Regions from separate parts of the Lonsdalea quercina genome, predicted to be linked through region 2. Evidence: predicted binding sites of a transcription regulator. Region 2 holds the regulator's gene; each other region holds the start of a gene.

Region 1 (4,333 bases), on a different contig from region 2:
CCAGATATCGTCGCAAGGCTTTAACCACCGATGATTCGGCAGCTACCCAGCCGAAAAACTGCCCGTGCTGACTCTCCGCCCTTTCCCACAACAGTTCGTCGTCCGGGACTTCCGTTAACGACACGACGGAAGGCATGATTGGGACCTGCGGCAAGATAAGCGCATCGCGTACCGCATCCAACAGCCGCACTCCGTGTTTTGCCCCGCATTCCTCCCGCGGCAACCAATGAATATCAGCGAAGGAGAAATGGCTGAGATCCTGACAGTCGGCACGAAGCGGCAATTCGATAAAAGCCTGAACCTGAGGCGGCGACGCCTGACCGGCCAGTTGTTCCAGAATCCCCTTCACGGCGGGAAACGCGGTTTCGTCAGCGATTAGCAACGCCCGGCGGGTCTGTTCGGTGGGCAGCCACTCATAGCCGCCTTGGTGGCTCTGCGAGGCGGCGCAGGGCGCCACCATTTGAAGGCGATCGCCCGGTTCAGCGCGCATCGCCCACGATGACGCAGGACCTTCCGTGCCGTGAATGACGAACTCCACCTCCACTTCCCCCGCAGCCGCATTCAGGCGGCGAAGGGTATAGGTCCGCGCAATCGGACGTTGGCGTTTCGGCAACGCCAGCAGCTCGGCATACCAATTCGCGACGTCCGGCAGTTGAGACGGCGTGCCATCGATCGCCGGAAACAGGAGTTTGATGCGCTGATCGGGCGCGCCGGTCGTCATCTGGCTCACCGACTCGCCGCTAAAAACACAGCGCATCATGGACGGACTCAGTCGCTGCTTACGCGCCAGCGCAACCTCGAAAATCTTGTACTCTTTCGCTCCCGCCATACTCATTCCCTTGGGTTTCCACCGTATATGAGCCAGGAATGTTAGCATTCAAGTGATAATGAGAACAATTATTGATACTGGCATTTACAGAGAGTGGAAGCAGCCTCGCAAAGTGAGATGAAGAATGAACATGCAGGCTATTGAGGCGGTTCAGAAGGGGGAGAAATAACCGAAAAATGGCATTCGTTATCCAGCAACAAATGCCATTGTTTTGATGGGATTAACGCACCAGCGCCCCTGCGAGTGACGCCATCATGGTGGACAGAACAAAAATGGATAAGAACACCGAGACCAGCGCCAGAACGAAGGCGAACAGACCGGCCCTATTCCAGCTATTCTGTACGCGTTTGAACGTTTCCACATCATCATAGTCGGCGTTCTGCCACGCCCATTCGTTGCCTTTGAAGCCGCACACAAACATCCAGACAATGTTCAATACAGGAATAAAGCACAATAGCGGCAGATAGGTTTTGTTGCCGATACCCCAGACGATGTTGAACATAAATGCGCCCCAGTTCCATCCCTTTACTTCTCTTGGTACTGCTTTTCCATATTCGGCCATGTGCGAGTTTTCCTTTCAAAATAGAACAAAAATAAAACGCTGCGGACAATACAACGGGTTACATTCGAGCTTCAACTATTTTGTATCGACACTATGATCAGCCAATCATTTAATTTAATTGATCTTTCGCATGGTGGGCGCGTCGGTGAATATTATCCCGGTGCGACAGCAAATTCATGGGAAGCGGCGCAAAAAAAATCAGGCAGAGGCCCAATGGACTTCTGCCTGATTTGGCGTCAGGAAAGCAGAATGCTTTCCTGACAGCAGCTAACGATTATTCGTTGATGCGAGGATGCTGGTCGATCAGCATCTGGCGTTTCTTCTCCAGCTCGGTGATTTGCACGTTAATGTCTTCGATTTTATGCTCGATATTATCGTGATGCTCACGCAGCAGCTCTTTGGCCTCACTCAGGTCAGAAGCCGCAGGCGTGGCGCCTTTCAGCGGCTTGTTGGCCGTTTCCTTCATGAAGATCCCTGTAATCAGTCCAACAACGGCGATAACCATCAGGTAATAGGCTGGCATAAACAGGTTATTGCTGGCTTCGACCAACCAGGCTACTGCTGCTGGCGTCAGACCGGCAATCAGAATAGCAATGTTGAACGCGCTGGCCAGCGCACTGTAGCGAATGTGCGTCGGGAACATAGCGGGAAGGGAAGAAGCCATGACCCCGGTAAAGGCGTTCAAAATCACCGCCAAGATCAGCAGTCCCAGGAAAATCAGGCCAATCACGCCGCTGTTGATCATCATGAAGCACGGGATTGCCAGCAGGAACATCGCTATGCTGCCGATCACTACGAATGGTTTACGTCCGAAGCGATCGCTCAGCAGCCCCATCACCGGCTGAACAAACAGCATCCCAATCATGATGGCGATGATGATCAGCACGCCGTGGTTCTCGGAGTAGTGCAGGTTATGCGACAGATAGCTCGGCATGTAAGTCAGCAGCATGTAGTAGGTGACATTGGTGGCAATCACCAACCCCGTACAGGCCAGCAGACCTTTCCAGTGTTTTGTTGCGATCTCTTTAAACGAGACTCTGGGACCGCTGCTCAAACCGTCGCGATCGTCTTTTTCCATTTTATCAACGTGTTGCTGAAACGCAGGTGTTTCTTCCAGCGCATGACGCAGATAAAGGCCGATGATCCCTAACGGCAGCGCCAGGAAGAACGGGATACGCCAGCCCCATTCCAGAAACGCGGCTTCGCCGACGATGGCGGAGATCAGCACCACGACGCCCGCGCCCAGCACAAACCCGGCGATGGAACCGAAGTCCAGCCAGCTCCCCATGAATCCGCGCTTCCGGTCCGGGGAGTATTCAGCGACGAAGATCGACGCGCCGGTATATTCGCCGCCCACGGAGAAGCCCTGGGCCATTTTGGCCAGCAGCAGCAGTATCGGCGCCCAGATCCCAATGGAGTTATAGGACGGTATCAAGCCGATACAGAATGTACTGACCGACATGATGATAATGGTGATGGCCAATATTTTCTGACGGCCGTATTTGTCGCCCAAGGAGCCGAAGAACAGCCCGCCCAACGGACGAATCAGGAAAGGAACAGAGAATGTCGCCAATGCGGCGATCATCTGGACGCTGGGGTTAGCGCCGGGGAAGAAGACCTGGCCCAATGCATAAGCCACAAAGCCATACACACCAAAATCGAACCATTCCATGGCATTGCCGAGCGCAGCTGCGGTAATGGCTTTACGTAAACGAGTGTCGTCAATAATGGTGACATCGCCCAGAACGATGGGTTGTGCCTTTTTTCTACGTAACTTCATAGTGAATTATTTTACCTGTTTTAATGTAATAGACTGAATTGAAACGTCTCACTGAAGGATGGTCACATCAAGATAGTTTTTTATTTCGCTATAACCGATTAACCCAGTTTCATTTACTAGCATGTTACCATAGGTTGAATGTTTATATCGACTTTGACGTTCCTTTACACACTTCTATAGCCCATATTAGCATAAGATACGGTTACTTATTTCAGCCCAAAAAAAAGCCGACGGAATAACCGTCGGCAGGTGAAATTTTCACCATCACTCAGAAAATAGAAACTGCTTCGCCCTCAAATCCAGTGGCGGTATTCCTCATCAGACAGAGTCTCCGTCTGCCATTGCGTCACCTGCATCAGCAGCGTCAGACGTTGAGAAGCCGACAACCAGCGTCCCCACGCCGAGTGTCCCAGGGACAGGATGCTGCGATAACTTCGATACAATCGTGATAGTGCCATCGTCATGCCCTCCGACCGTTCATTATTTGCGCTTTCGTTGTGACAAAGTATCAACGTAAGATAGGGGAAAATATATTGATGACTTTAGGCTGAGGAGTTCCCCTTTATGTCCTCATCGCGACTGCAACAACAGTTCATCCGGCTCTGGCAACACCTGCAAGGACAGCCTACAGACACCACGCTACAGGAGCTGACCGGCGTCCTTAACTGCTCGCGGCGGCATATTCGCTCGCTCCTGCGAGCCATGCAGGAAGAGGGATGGCTGACCTGGGAAGCAGAAGCGGGACGAGGAAAACGCTCGCGGCTCAGCTTCCTCTATACCGGCCTGACGCTACAGCAACAGCGGGCGGAAGACCTGCTGGAGCAAGATCGGATCGACCAGCTGGTGCAGTTGGTGGGGGACAAATCGCAGGTGCGGCAAATGCTGCTATCCCATATCGGGCGCAGCTTCAGGCAGGGTAAGCATCTGCTGCGCATCGCCTACTACCGGCCGATGCGTAATCTGATGCCCGGCTCTGCGCTACGGCGTTCGGAGACGCATCTGGCCCGGCAGATCTTTAGCGGGTTAACCACCATAAATGAGGAAAATGGGGAACTCCTGCCGGACTTAGCCCACCACTGGCAGCAGGTCACCCCCCAGCACTGGCGTTTTTACCTGCGCCCCGCCGTCCGTTTCCATCACGGTCGGGAACTGACGATGGAAG
Region 2 (4,333 bases):
TATCAGGGTCAGTGCAATCTGCGCTTTGACGATACCAACCCGGTAAAAGAAGACATTGAATTTGTCGACTCCATCAAACAAGACGTTCAATGGCTGGGCTTCTCCTGGAGCGGCGAGGTGCGTTATTCGTCCAACTATTTTGATCAGCTGCATCAGTATGCGATTGAATTGATCAATAAAGGACTGGCGTATGTCGATGAACTGACGCCGGAGCAGATCCGCGAGTACCGCGGCACGTTGACCTCCCCAGGTAAGAACAGCCCTTACCGAGATCGCGACGTTCAGGAAAACCTGGCGCTATTCGAAAAAATGCGCAGCGGCGGATTCGCCGAAGGCACCGCGTGTCTGCGTGCCAAAATCGATATGGCGTCGCCTTTCATGGTGATGCGCGATCCGGTGTTGTATCGGATTAAATTCGCCGACCACCACCAGACTGGCAACAAGTGGTGCATCTATCCGATGTATGACTTCACCCACTGTATCTCCGATGCGCTGGAGGGGGTGACTCACTCCTTGTGTACGCTGGAGTTCCAGGATAACCGCCGCCTGTACGACTGGGTGCTGGACAATATCTCTATCCCCGCGCATCCGCATCAGTACGAGTTTTCTCGTCTGAATCTGGAATACACCGTGATGTCCAAGCGTAAGCTGAATCAGCTGGTGACGGAAAACGTCGTGGAAGGCTGGGACGATCCGCGTATGCCGACTATCTCCGGGCTGCGTCGTCGTGGCTATACTGCGGCTTCTATTCGTGAATTTTGCCGTCGTATTGGCGTGACCAAGCAAGATAACACGGTAGAAATGGCGTCGTTGGAATCTTGCATTCGCGATGATTTGAATGAAAATGCGCCGCGCGCCATGGCTGTACTGGACCCGGTGAAAGTGATTATCGAAAACCTGCCGGAAGGCCATGAAGAGTGGGTCACGATGCCAAACCATCCCAACAAGCCGGAGATGGGAACGCGTCAGGTAGGTTTCAGCCGTGAACTGTACATCGACCGCGCCGACTTCCGTGAAGCCGCCAACAAGCAATACAAGCGTTTGGTGCTGGGAAAAGAAGTCCGTCTCCGCAACGCTTACGTGATTAAAGCCGACCGCGTTGAGAAAGATGAACAGGGCGAGATCGCTACAATTTACTGCAGCTATGATCCGGATACGCTAAGCAAAGATCCCGCCGATGGGCGCAAGGTGAAAGGTGTCATCCATTGGGTTTCCGTGGCTCACGGCATTCCGGCCGAATTCCGTCTGTATGACCGCCTATTCAGCGTGGCGAACCCAGGCGCTGCGGAAGATTTCCTGTCGACCCTCAACCCAGAGTCGCTGAAGATTGCGCACGGTTATGTTGAAGCCAGCATGGCGGATGCGGTGGCGGAGAAGGCGTACCAATTCGAACGTGAAGGGTACTTCTGCGCGGACCGCGTGTACTCCAGCGCTGATCATCTGGTCTTCAACCGAACGACGGGTTTGCGAGACACTTGGGTCGGTTAATTCCACTAGGCCTGAATAAAAAAAAGAAAACCGCCGCGACGGTTTTCTTTTTTTTTGCAAATCCGTTTTTTTAATCAGAACAGGGATTAATTCCCTTCGTGCAGTTTTTCGTCTTCACGGCAGTTGCCGGAGCTGCAGTGGCCGTAAAGGTACAGGCTGTGGTTGGTCAGTTTGATCCCGTGGCGCTCTGAAATCTCACGCTGGCGAGTTTCAATAGATTCATCGCTGAATTCAATGACGCGCCCGCAGTCCAGACAAATCAGGTGATCATGATGCTGTTGCTGAGTCAGTTCAAAAACTGATTTTCCGCCTTCGAAATTGTGGCGGGTAACGATACCGGCGTCATCAAACTGGTTCAGTACGCGATAAACGGTGGCCAGACCAATTTCTTCTCCCATATCAATCAGCTTCTTATACAAATCTTCCGCACTGACGTGATGGCAAGTTGGATCCTGCAGTACTTCCAAGATTTTGAGACGAGGAAGGGTTACTTTCAGGCCGGCCTTCTTTAATGCGGTGTTGTTGTCAGTCATGCGGATTTAGTCCTGTTACTCTACTTTCATCAAGGGAGGCTAACTAGCCTAATATTATCGGTCGGCTCAAACATGTTTATTCGTCTCAATTATAGAACTGCATAGGCGAAATGAAAACCGCAGAACCGTAACCATATCAGGCTTACCCATCGGTAAAGGGGACGGCGCAACGCCGTTTTAAAAGCGAAAAATGGTGAGAAACCAGCTAACCGAAGGGGTTATTGTACCGCGCAACGCGGAAAAGTTAAAAAAATGTATCTATCTTTACGACAGATTTTACCTATTGATACGGCTCCGACACAAATTTGCGCCGGGCCGCAACGGGGATTACGGTTCCAAAAAGCTTACAAATTCAGCTCAGCGCTGATTTGTTTCACCCATGCGCTCACGCGCTCCTCCGTCAGCTCCGGCTGACGATCTTCATCAATTGCCAGGCCAATGAAGTGAGAGTCATCCGCCAGACCTTTGGAGGCTTCGAAGTAGTAGCCTTCGGTTGACCAGTTACCGACGATGGCCGCGCCGCGCGGTTCGATAATGTCGCGTAAGGTGCCCATAGCATCACAGAAATACTCGGCATAATCTTCCTGATCGCCGCAGCCAAAGAGCGCTACGCGCTTGCCGGTGAAATCGATGTCTTCCAGCGTCGGGAAGAAGTCGTCCCAGTCACACTGTGCTTCCCCGTAGTACCAGGTTGGAATGCCCAGCAACAGAATGTCGAAACGCTCAAGATCTTCTTTGCTGCTTTTGGCGATGTCATGGACTTCTGCGACATCGGTGCCCAGCTGCTGTTGGATCGCCTTGGCAATGTTTTCGGTATTGCCAGTATCGCTGCCGAAGAAAATACCTATAAGTGCCATGGATAATATAACCTCTTGATTCCTAATGAAATGGCGCCAGAGCTACCACAGATCGGGTAATGATAGCAGACCCTTTCTGAGGGAGAAACTTGTATCTGCCGATGCTTAGGGTCTCTCCGCCTTTGCGTTGATTTCTCATATCTTAAATATTTTTATAACTTTTTTAACTCACTATCTTATTGAAAGCAGTTAACTAAATATTATTTCAGGTTTTTTTCTCACTTTTGCGAGGTCTGCCCTCTAAATTTTTGCCCGATATTGACGATGGTGAACACAGAGCGCTTTGTCAGTAACGCCCATTCAAGACCGTGCTTTGCCTTAACGAAGACGCTTCATCACAATTCTAGCTACACCACACTTAATTTTTGCTTCAACGGGGAGTTTAGATATGCAATTGCTGAGAAATATTGCTATCCGTACGGCATTACTATGGGTATTGGGCACCTTCTGCGTGCTGTGGGGCGCTGTTTCGGCCTACACCTTCTATTCATTCCATGCAATGACCCAAACATCACACACCAGCACCCTGCTGGTTAAAAATATGAACCTGGTCAATATGGGCAACGATCAGTACTTCCGAATGGTGACTCGACTGGCCAGATCGGTGGACTATCGTCGGTCGGGCGATATTGTCAACGCCGACAAAGAGCAGCAGTCTGCGGCGGAAGCGCTCAATAATATGAAAGAGGATTTGGTGGCGTTCAAAGAGATCGACCACGGCGGCATGGATGGTTCTTTGGCCGATGCGGTGGCTAACGACTGGGCGAATCTTGTCCAGAATGGTGTAGAGCCGATGTTCCAGCGCGCAGCTGCTTCCGCGCTGGACGAGTATCAGGGTTATGCCAAAACGACCGTCCCTGCATTGAGCCGTCAGTTCGGCATTTCAGTAACGGCCTTCAACAAAGCGGGCGCGGAGAAGTTTAGCGCGGCGGGCGAACGCTTCAATCAGCTGACCTTCATCGGCCAGACCATCCTGGTGGCGGGATTGATCGCGGGCCTATTGATGCTGCTGTTCACCGACCGTTATCTGGTCAAATATTTGATGCGTCCTCTGAACGAACTCCGTGACTACTTTCAGATCATCGCCGCCGGGCGGTTGGGAAAACCGATTGCGGACTTCGGCAACAATTGCGTGGGCAAACTGTTCCCTCTGTTGCGTGATATGCAGAGCAGTTTGGCGAATACGGTCAGCACTATCCGTACCAGCGCGGAATCGATATATCAGGGCGTCTCGGAAATCGCCGCTGGCAATAACGACCTCTCGGCGCGAACGGAGTCTCAGGCCTCGGCGCTTGAGGAGAGCGCGGCCAGTATGGAGGAGTTAACCTCGACGGTTAAACAGAACGCCGAAAATGCAGGGCAGGCACGTCAGCTGGCGCAGCAGGCGTCGGCGACGGCGCATAAGGGGGGCGAACTGGTCGATAACGTGGTGAAAACCATGTCTGAAATCTCCAG
Region 3 (4,333 bases), on a different contig from region 2:
GCAGCGCGTCCATCACCTGCATCATGGTCTCGTAGTCGACGCTTTTATCTGCCTGGAAGTAGATGGTGTTCTCTTTATTGCCGTTGGTTTTCGCATTCAGCGTCTGCGCCAGCGTGTCCTGCGTGACAGGATCTTCACCCAAATAAAGCTGCTTATCGGCTTTTATCGTCAGATAGACCGGCTTTTCACGCGGCTGAGGCGCGGCGGAAGAGGCAGGCAGATTGACGCGAACGTCGACCGTCGCCAGCGGCGCCGCCACCATAAAGATAATTAGCAGCACCAGCATGACATCAATAAACGGCGTAACGTTGATGTCATGCATTTCGCCGTTTTCGTTCTGTCCGTCGTTCAGATGCATCGCCATGCCTTAGCCCGCCCGCAGTGTCTGCGTCGAAGTAGACGCCGCGCTGTTTTCGCTGGCGGCGATATCCAAATCGCGGCTCTGAAGCAGCAGCACCTGCGCCGCCACATCGCCGACTAGCGCTTTGTAGCTGGTTGTGGAACGGGCGAACACGTTGTAGATGACCACCGCCGGAATAGCCGCAATCAGACCGATGGCCGTCGCCAGTAACGCTTCGGCGATACCCGGAGCGACAACAGCCAGATTCGTGGTCTGCGTGTGGGCGATGCCGATGAAGCTGTTCATGATGCCCCAAACCGTGCCAAACAAACCGATAAACGGCGCGATGGCACCGACGGTCGCCAGGTATCCGGTCCCACGCGACATATGACGTCCGTTAGCGGCGACGCGGCGCTCAAAGCGGAACGCGGTGCGCTCTTTGACACCTTGATTGTCGTCGGAACGGGCCGACAGTGAGATTTCGTCCTGCGCATCAACGACGAACTGTTGCGCGACGCTGCCCGTCTTGCAAAGCCGCGTCATTTCCGCCGCTTCGTCCAGCGAGCGCACGTTGCTCAAGGCATCATGCTCGCGACGCAGACGGCGCTTGGCGCCGATTAACTCGGCGCTTTTGCCAAAGAAGATGGCCCAGGTCACCACCGATGCCAGTATCAAGCCGATCATCACGATCTTGACCACGATGTCCGCATGTTGGTACATCCCCAGCACGGATAAATCCATCTGCATCAAATTGCCCGGCGCGGTGGATTCGGAACCGGGCGGCAACGAGAGGGGTGATGTCGTCGCCGCATCGCCACCGTTCGTGGAGAGAGGTAAAGATGACGGTGCGGCAAACGCATAGCCGCTGAAGCCCGCCACCAGCAATAACGCCAGCAGGCTTCGGTACACTGCGCCAAAGGCGCCCCCGATCGTCCGCCAGGCTGATGAAACCTGCTGCTTTCCTTTAATGTCAGCCGTATTCACGCTGTTCCTCCGCCAATCATTCAGTGCTATTCATTAGTCAACCATTTTGGTCAAAATGATACCAAAGCCAAAATTAATTGATAGCTATTCTCATTATTATTGCGCATATATCTCCGTGGCAGTCGGCGCTTCTGGCCAAAACCCCGCCTTTCCTTACAGCACAATCCCCTTTTACTGCCCTCGCTGGCAGCAAGAGTGTGCTTTTTAGCCTTCCGCCCGACACACTCGGTGTCAGCCATGATAACGTAAAGATAAAGGTGTTAAAGAGATAAAACCGCCGCACTCCTTAATGACAGGAGCCATCAAGACCGATGAGCAACAGGTGAAGCATGACTAGCAAAAAAACCGCCACAGCACTGGTATCCGCGGGAAGACAGAAGAAATTTACCCAGGGTTCGGTTAACCCCGTGATTCAGCGAGCCTCCTCGCTCGTCTTCGACAGCGTGCAAGAGAAGAAACAGGCAACGATAAATCGCGCCAAAGGCGCCCTGTTCTACGGCCGCCGTGGGACGCTGACGCACTTTTCTCTACAGGAAGCCATGACCGAGCTGGAAAACGGCGCGGGCTGCGCGTTATATCCTTGCGGTGCAGCGGCCATCGCCAACGCTATCCTGTCATTCGTTTCATCGGGCGATCATCTGCTGGTTACCGGCTCCGCCTATGAACCGACGCAGGACTTTTGTAACAAAGTGCTGGGTAGAATGAACGTCAGCACCACCTATTTCGATCCCATGATCGGCAGCGATATCGCCGGGTTAATCCAGCCGGAAACCAAAGTGGTCTTTTTGGAATCGCCTGGCTCCATCACGATGGAAGTGCAGGATGTCCCCGCCATTGTCGCCGCCGTCCGCCGTATCAATCCAGAGATCGTCATCATCATGGACAACACCTGGGCGGCGGGCATTCTGTTTAAGGCGCTGGATGCCGGCGTGGATATCTCCGTTCAGTCAGGCACCAAGTACATTGTGGGGCACTCCGACAGCATGCTGGGCACCGCGGTCGCGAATGCGCGCTGCTGGGACAGGCTGCGCGAGCAGTCTTATCTGATGGGTCAGATGGCGGACGCCGACAGCGCCTATATCGCGAGCCGCGGCCTGCGTACGCTGGGGGTGCGCCTGAAGCAGCATCAGGAAAGCAGTTTGCGCATCGCGCGCTGGCTGGCGGAACGTCCGGAAGTCGACGTCGTCAATCATCCCGCTTTGCCGGGATGTAAAGGCCACGCGACCTTCGCGCGCGATTTCAGCGGCTGCAACGGGCTTTTTTCGTTTGTGTTGAAACAAAAACTCTCATCAGCGCAGTTAGCCAGCTATCTTGATAACTTCAATCACTTCAGCATGGCCTACTCCTGGGGCGGTTTCGAATCGCTGATTCTGGCTAGTCAGCCGGAAGAATTAGCCAAAATCCGACCGGCCGGCGGCGTTGGTTTTAACGGAACGTTGATTCGGTTACATATCGGACTGGAAGATTGCGACGATCTGATCGAGGATCTCACCGACGGGTTCAGAAGAATTCAGGAATCGTAAAGGTTCCTGTCGCGCTATATCCCTTGTTTCTCTGCGATTGAATAGGGAAAACGTGTATTATGGTCGTTACACGGCAGTTCTAACGACAAACCCACGTTTTTCACCCTATTACGTACCCGAATCGCGGCACGGAGCAGCAATACGTTGTTCATTTCAGAGGGTTCCAGCAAAACCAGACAGGACGCAAAATGAGTGTTGTTCACGAAATAATTCAGGCGCTATGGCAGCAGGACTTCAGCGCGCTGGCCGATCCTCACGTTATTTGGGTGGTCTACGGCATTCTCTTCGTCACCTTATTTCTTGAGAATGGGCTGCTGCCGGCGTCCTTCCTACCGGGAGACAGCTTGTTGCTGCTGGCGGGCGCAATGATCGCGAAAGGCGTGATGAGTTTTGTCCCGACCATGGTGCTGCTGACCATTGCGGCCAGCCTTGGCTGCTGGCTCAGTTACCTGCAAGGGCGCTGGCTGGGCCACACCCGGCTGGTCAAAACCTGGCTGGGACAACTGCCGGTGCATTATCACCAGCGCGCCTATTCGCTGTTTCACCGGCATGGACTGGTGGCGCTGCTGATCGGTCGTTTTCTGGCCTTTGTGCGTACGCTGCTTCCGACCATCGCCGGGATTTCCGGGCTGAGCAATACCCGTTTTCAGGTTTTCAATTGGCTGAGCGGAATGCTGTGGGTCTGCGGCATCGTATCGCTGGGCTACGCCATCAGCCATATACCCCTGGTGAAACGCTACGAAGACCAGGTGATGACCGGACTGTGCCTGCTGCCCGTCGTGCTGCTGCTCAGCAGTTTGGTCGGTATCGCCATCATGCTATGGCGTAAAAAACGCGTCAGCGTTTAATGCCGCCTTTCGCCGCCGGGCTGAACGCCTGCGCGGCGACGTCTGTTAATTACCTTCCACCAGCGCGCTGCCCGACCGTAGCCGCACCACCTCGTCGCCCGGCGTCGTGCCGAAATAGCGTTTAAACTCCCGGCTGAACTGCGACGGGCTTTCATACCCGACCCGCAGCGCGGCGGCGCTGGCCTTTAGTCCATCATGCAGCATCATTAATCGCGCCTTGTGCAAACGATAAGATTTCAGATATTGCAGCGGCGAGGTATTCGTCACCGCCTTGAAATTGTGATGGAAGGCCGACACGCTCATATTCACGTCCGCAGCCAACTGCTCGACGTTCAGGCTGTCCGCATAGTCGTGTTCGATGCGCCGCAACGCGCGCGCGATCTGGCTGAAGTGGGTATGCCGGTTGACCACCGCTTGCAGCGCCGCCCCGCCTACGCCGCAGAGCACGTAATAGATGATCTCACGCACGATGCCCGGCCCCAGCACTTTGGCGTCTTTGGGCGTCGCCATCGCCTCCAGCAACCGTTCCGCCGCACACAGCATTTTGTCGCCAAGCGGTACGCTGCATACCCCGGTGGTGTCGGCGCTCGGACGTTCCGGGCACTCATCGTCGCCAATGTCCATCAGCAGATCCTGCA
Region 4 (4,333 bases), on a different contig from region 2:
CCTTATCCAACCACGATGCTGGACGAGATATCGCCCCAGTCGCGTGTGCTGATTCAAGGTATGGGGCTTACCGCTTACGATGTGCTGTCGCAACTAACCTATGGCCGAGGAGGCATTTTCACAGAAGAGGGAGACCGATTGTTATACACGCCCAGCGGACGTGAACCGGATATCGCCCTGTTCTCCCGTCAGGCGCTGCCGTTTAGCAGCCGTGGCCGTAATCAAAAAGGCATCGGTGGGCAGTACCATCCCGCGTTCATCACTCTCGCCGTCATCGACAAACTTCGTCAGCAGACGCACTCCGACACGGGATCGTCGAAGTTGGATTTTGAAAAACAGATCCTGCCTCTGCTGGTGAAGGAGATGTGTTACGTCTATCGCAGCACTCTGGATAAGCACTGGCCGGATGCGGCGACGTATCAAGAAGATCCCGCGGATCGTCAACGTATCCTCGCACTGTTTTATCCACATCAGGGCATGTCATTCGCTTCTCTGCAGGCCTACACCGAGTTCTTTATGGCGCACCTGATTGACGATCTCCACGCCGCGGATCTAGGCAATATCGAGGGCGCGGTCAAAGCGGCTACCGATGTGATCCGAGATGTGCGCGACATTCTACGCTATGCGATCGATTTCGGCGGGCTGACGGGCGAATCCCATGAGCGTCTGTTAGAGCACTACGCGCCGGTGTTTAACCGCATCGCGGTGGGGCCGCCGTTAGTGCGCAATCGCGAACTGCTGGCGCTGATGGAAGCGGGAGTGGTCAAAGTTGCAGGGGGACCTGCGTCAACGCTGCTGCTCAACGCCCACTCGGGGTGTTTCGAGATTAACAGCACGTTTGCCGATACGAACAGCCGAACGGAATTCGATGTGCTGGTCAAAGCCAAGATCGACGGTTTCTCTGCGCTGCATGATGATTCTCCGTTTATCCACAACCTCATCACACAGGGAATTATCCGCCCCTTCATCAACCAGGGCTATCATCCCGGCGGGATAGATATCGATCGCAATCAGCATCCAATCTCCAGCGAAGGAGAAACGCAGAAATCACTATGGGCGCTGGGAGTCCTCGCAGAAGGACCGAACTTCTATACCTATGTGCTGCCGCGTCCGCAGGTTAACTCTCGCGCGCTGCAGGATGCCGGAAGATGCGTCACCGAAATGTATCAGCAGTTGGAACAGCTTTATTCCATGAATGATTCGAATGTGTTCTCGTAGTCCCATTACCTGAATAATTTTCAGGTCTACACCGGAGGAAACGATGCCATACGTCAATATCAAAGTGACACGGGAAGGCGTGACCGCTGACCAGAAAAAGCAATTGATCGAAGGCGCAACAAAATTGTTGGTAGACGTTTTAAACAAGAATCCCAGCACCACCGTCGTGGTGATTGAGGAGGTTGAAACGGATAACTGGGGCATCGGCGGCGTCCCCGTCACCGAATTGAGAAAAGGGAAATAAACTCGCGTAAAGATGCGGCGCAATAAGCGCCGCGCTTTGTACTAAAGACCGAACAGGCTGCCTATCAGCAGATAGAGGTTCAATGTCACCACCACGGCGACGATGATCCAGCCAATCAATTTCACCCACCGGCCGTTGACCAACTCGCCCATAAGTTCACGATCGTTGGTGAATAACAGCAGAGGAACCAGCGCCAGCGCAATGCCGAAGCTCAGCAGTACCTGACTCATGACGAGCACCCGCGTAGGGTCCATACCGCACAGGATGACGATAAACGATGGCAGCATGGTCACCGCTCTACGCAGCCACAGCGGTATTCTAAAGCGGACGAATCCCTGCATAACGACCTGCCCCGCCAGAGTTCCCACCACCGTCGAAGACAACCCCGCAATGACCAGACTGAGACCGAATATCGTCGCGGCTGCCTGTCCCAACAAGGGTTTAAGCGTTAAATACGCCTGATCCAGATCCGCAACGTGGGTGTTGCCGCTAAAGTGAAACGCCGCTGCGGCTGTCGCCATCATGGCGAGGTTGACGAATCCAGCGATGGTCATAGCCACGGCCACATCAAACTTCGTCGAAGCATAGCGATCGCTTCGAGTGTTGTCTTCCTCATGCTGCGTCAGCGACGAATGCAGATAAATGACGTGCGGCATAATAGTCGCACCCAGTACGCCTGCCGCCAGCAACACGGCGTCGGAGGTCGGCAGACTCGGGATAGCCATGCCGCGCGCAATCGATGCCAGCTCAGGACGAGAAAACATCAGCTCGACGATATAGGCCGCAGCGACAAACAGCAGCAGGCCGCCTATCACCATCTCAAGCGGCTTTTGCCCGCGCTGTTGCAGCATCAGTATCAGGAATGTAGCGATACCAGTCAGCACCGCACCTTCCAGCAAAGAGACGCCCAGCAGCAGTTTGAAGCCAATAGCGGCGCCAATGAACTCAGCCAGGTCGGTCGCCATAGCGATAATTTCAGCCTGTACCCAATAGGCCCAAACGGCAGGACGCGGAAAGCGGTCGCGAATATGCTCGGCAAGGTTTTTACCGGTCGCGATCCCCAACTTGGCGGAAAGCAGCTGAATCAGCATCGCCATGAGATTAGCCCATACGACCACCCACAATAGCTGATAGCCGTATGAAGCCCCGGCCTGAATATTGGTCGCGAAGTTACCAGGATCGATATAGCCGATCGCCGCGATAAACGCAGGCCCCATCAGGGAAAGTTTGATCTTCCTAGATGTACGGCTGACAGATGTGATAACGCGACTCTCCTGCATAAAATTGACCCTTCTAAACATACTGAAATTATACTCTCACAAATATGAGAATGATTATCAAGTGCATTTAGATCGGTAGAAATGATTATTCTGATAGGCAGAAATAATGATGTATGTCGACACAAAACCCTATGCGTTTCAGAAAACTAATATTAACAAAATATAAACAATGTGATGCTTCCAGCCTGAAAAAAAATCGGATCGGCATGAATCAGACGAGAATTGTTATCGAGTCGATACTTTGGAGGGGAGATAAAGGGGAAGAGAAAAAGCAGGTTCTCTTCGGAGCAGGTAGACATCCCACTGCTCCGAAGCAAAGCCAAAAGTATTACTCTTTCGCTTTTGATACCGCAACCATCGCCGGACGTAGCAGACGACCGTTCAGAGTGTAGCCTTTCTGCATGACCAGCATCACCTGATTAGGCTCGTGATCGGCAGATTCCATCATTGTCATAGCCTGATGAATTTCCGGGTTGAACGGGACATTCACATCCGCCACCACCTCAATGCCGAACTTGCGCACGACAGACAGCAGGGATTTCAACGTCAGTTCGACCCCTTCGATCATGGCTGTCAGCGCATCGTTGGACTTGTCTGCCGTTTCCAGCGCACGCTCCAGATTATCGATCACTGGCAACATCTCACCGGCAAATTTTTCCAGCGCAAACTTATGCGCTTTTTCAACGTCCAGCTCCGCACGGCGGCGAATATTCTCGCTCTCGGCGCGAGAACGCAGCACGCTTTCACGCTCACGTTGCTGTAACTCGCTCAGTTGCGCTTCCAGTTCGGCAATACGTTCATCTCGGGGATCAGCTGCTTCTGGCGTCTCAACAGAGGCGTCTGCTGCTTTCTTTTGATCCTGGACCTGTTCGTCCGGCGACTTCTGTTCTTTACTACTCATGAAATACTCCGCGGTTTTGGCATTCATCTCGCTTGTTCGCTTATTATGGGGATCATAACGGGGGTTTCAAGGGAACCCTGACATATTGCTCGGCTGAAAACACGGAACGCCTCTTCCCGTAAGGATTAACCGCCCAATGAATACAACATTTAACTGCATCGGTATCGTCGGTCATCCGCGGCATCCTTCCGCCCTGGCCACACACGAAATGCTCTATAAGTGGCTAACTGGTCAAGGATATTCCGTTATTCTTGAGCAACATATTGCCCAGGAACTGAACCTTACTGACGCCTTCACCGGCAGTCTGGCGGAAGTCGGGCAACAGGCCGACCTCGCCGTAGTGGTCGGTGGGGACGGCAACATGCTCGGCGCCGCGCGGGTGCTGTCCCGCTACGATATCAGCGTCATCGGCGTCAACCGAGGAAATCTCGGCTTTTTAACCGACCTGGACCCGGATCACGCCCAGCAACAGCTGAGCGACGTCCTCGCCGGACGCTATATTCGCGAAAGTCGCTTTATGCTGGAGGCTCAGGTGTGCCGGGCCAACCATATGAACAGCAGTAGCAGCGCCATCAACGAAGTCGTCCTTCATCCCGGCAAAGTTGCCCACATGATCGAGTTTGAAGTCTACATAGACGACAGTTTTGCCTTTTCACAGCGTTCAGACGGCTTGATTATCTCAACGCCCAC

The links. Region 2 encodes Fur, which represses iron uptake genes when iron is present. Its sites were predicted from a motif close to ATAATAATGAGAACNACTATCAA; they were not measured.
Region 1: the regulator Fur is predicted to act here: its motif matches at 882-904, upstream of BLU64_RS07695 (siderophore-interacting protein).
Region 3: the regulator Fur is predicted to act here: its motif matches at 1,402-1,424, upstream of exbB (tol-pal system-associated acyl-CoA thioesterase).
Region 4: the regulator Fur is predicted to act here: its motif matches at 2,781-2,803, upstream of BLU64_RS10990 (Nramp family divalent metal transporter).

The regions. Positions count from the first base shown of each region.
Region 1 covers NZ_FNQS01000004.1:181,911-186,243, forward strand. Annotated here, with positions in the region: gene BLU64_RS07695 (siderophore-interacting protein) at 1-829, opposite strand, end outside; gene BLU64_RS07700 (ribonuclease G) at 1,050-1,391, opposite strand; gene proP (glycine betaine/L-proline transporter ProP) at 1,666-3,171, opposite strand; gene sgrT (glucose uptake inhibitor SgrT) at 3,465-3,629, opposite strand; gene sgrR (HTH-type transcriptional regulator SgrR) at 3,736-4,333, shown strand, end outside.
Region 2 covers NZ_FNQS01000001.1:279,726-284,058, reverse strand. Annotated here, with positions in the region: gene glnS (glutamine--tRNA ligase) at 1-1,488, shown strand, start outside; gene fur (ferric iron uptake transcriptional regulator) at 1,575-2,021, opposite strand; gene fldA (flavodoxin FldA) at 2,366-2,878, opposite strand; gene BLU64_RS01255 (methyl-accepting chemotaxis protein) at 3,267-4,333, shown strand, end outside.
Region 3 covers NZ_FNQS01000008.1:113,407-117,739, reverse strand. Annotated here, with positions in the region: gene exbD (TonB system transport protein ExbD) at 1-364, opposite strand, end outside; gene exbB (tol-pal system-associated acyl-CoA thioesterase) at 368-1,324, opposite strand; gene metC (cystathionine beta-lyase) at 1,654-2,847, shown strand; gene BLU64_RS12260 (DedA family protein) at 3,036-3,695, shown strand; gene BLU64_RS12255 (AraC family transcriptional regulator) at 3,741-4,333, opposite strand, start outside.
Region 4 covers NZ_FNQS01000007.1:68,528-72,860, forward strand. Annotated here, with positions in the region: gene BLU64_RS10980 (FAD/NAD(P)-binding protein) at 1-1,218, shown strand, start outside; gene BLU64_RS10985 (tautomerase family protein) at 1,262-1,462, shown strand; gene BLU64_RS10990 (Nramp family divalent metal transporter) at 1,504-2,742, opposite strand; gene grpE (nucleotide exchange factor GrpE) at 3,071-3,643, opposite strand; gene nadK (NAD(+) kinase) at 3,780-4,333, shown strand, end outside.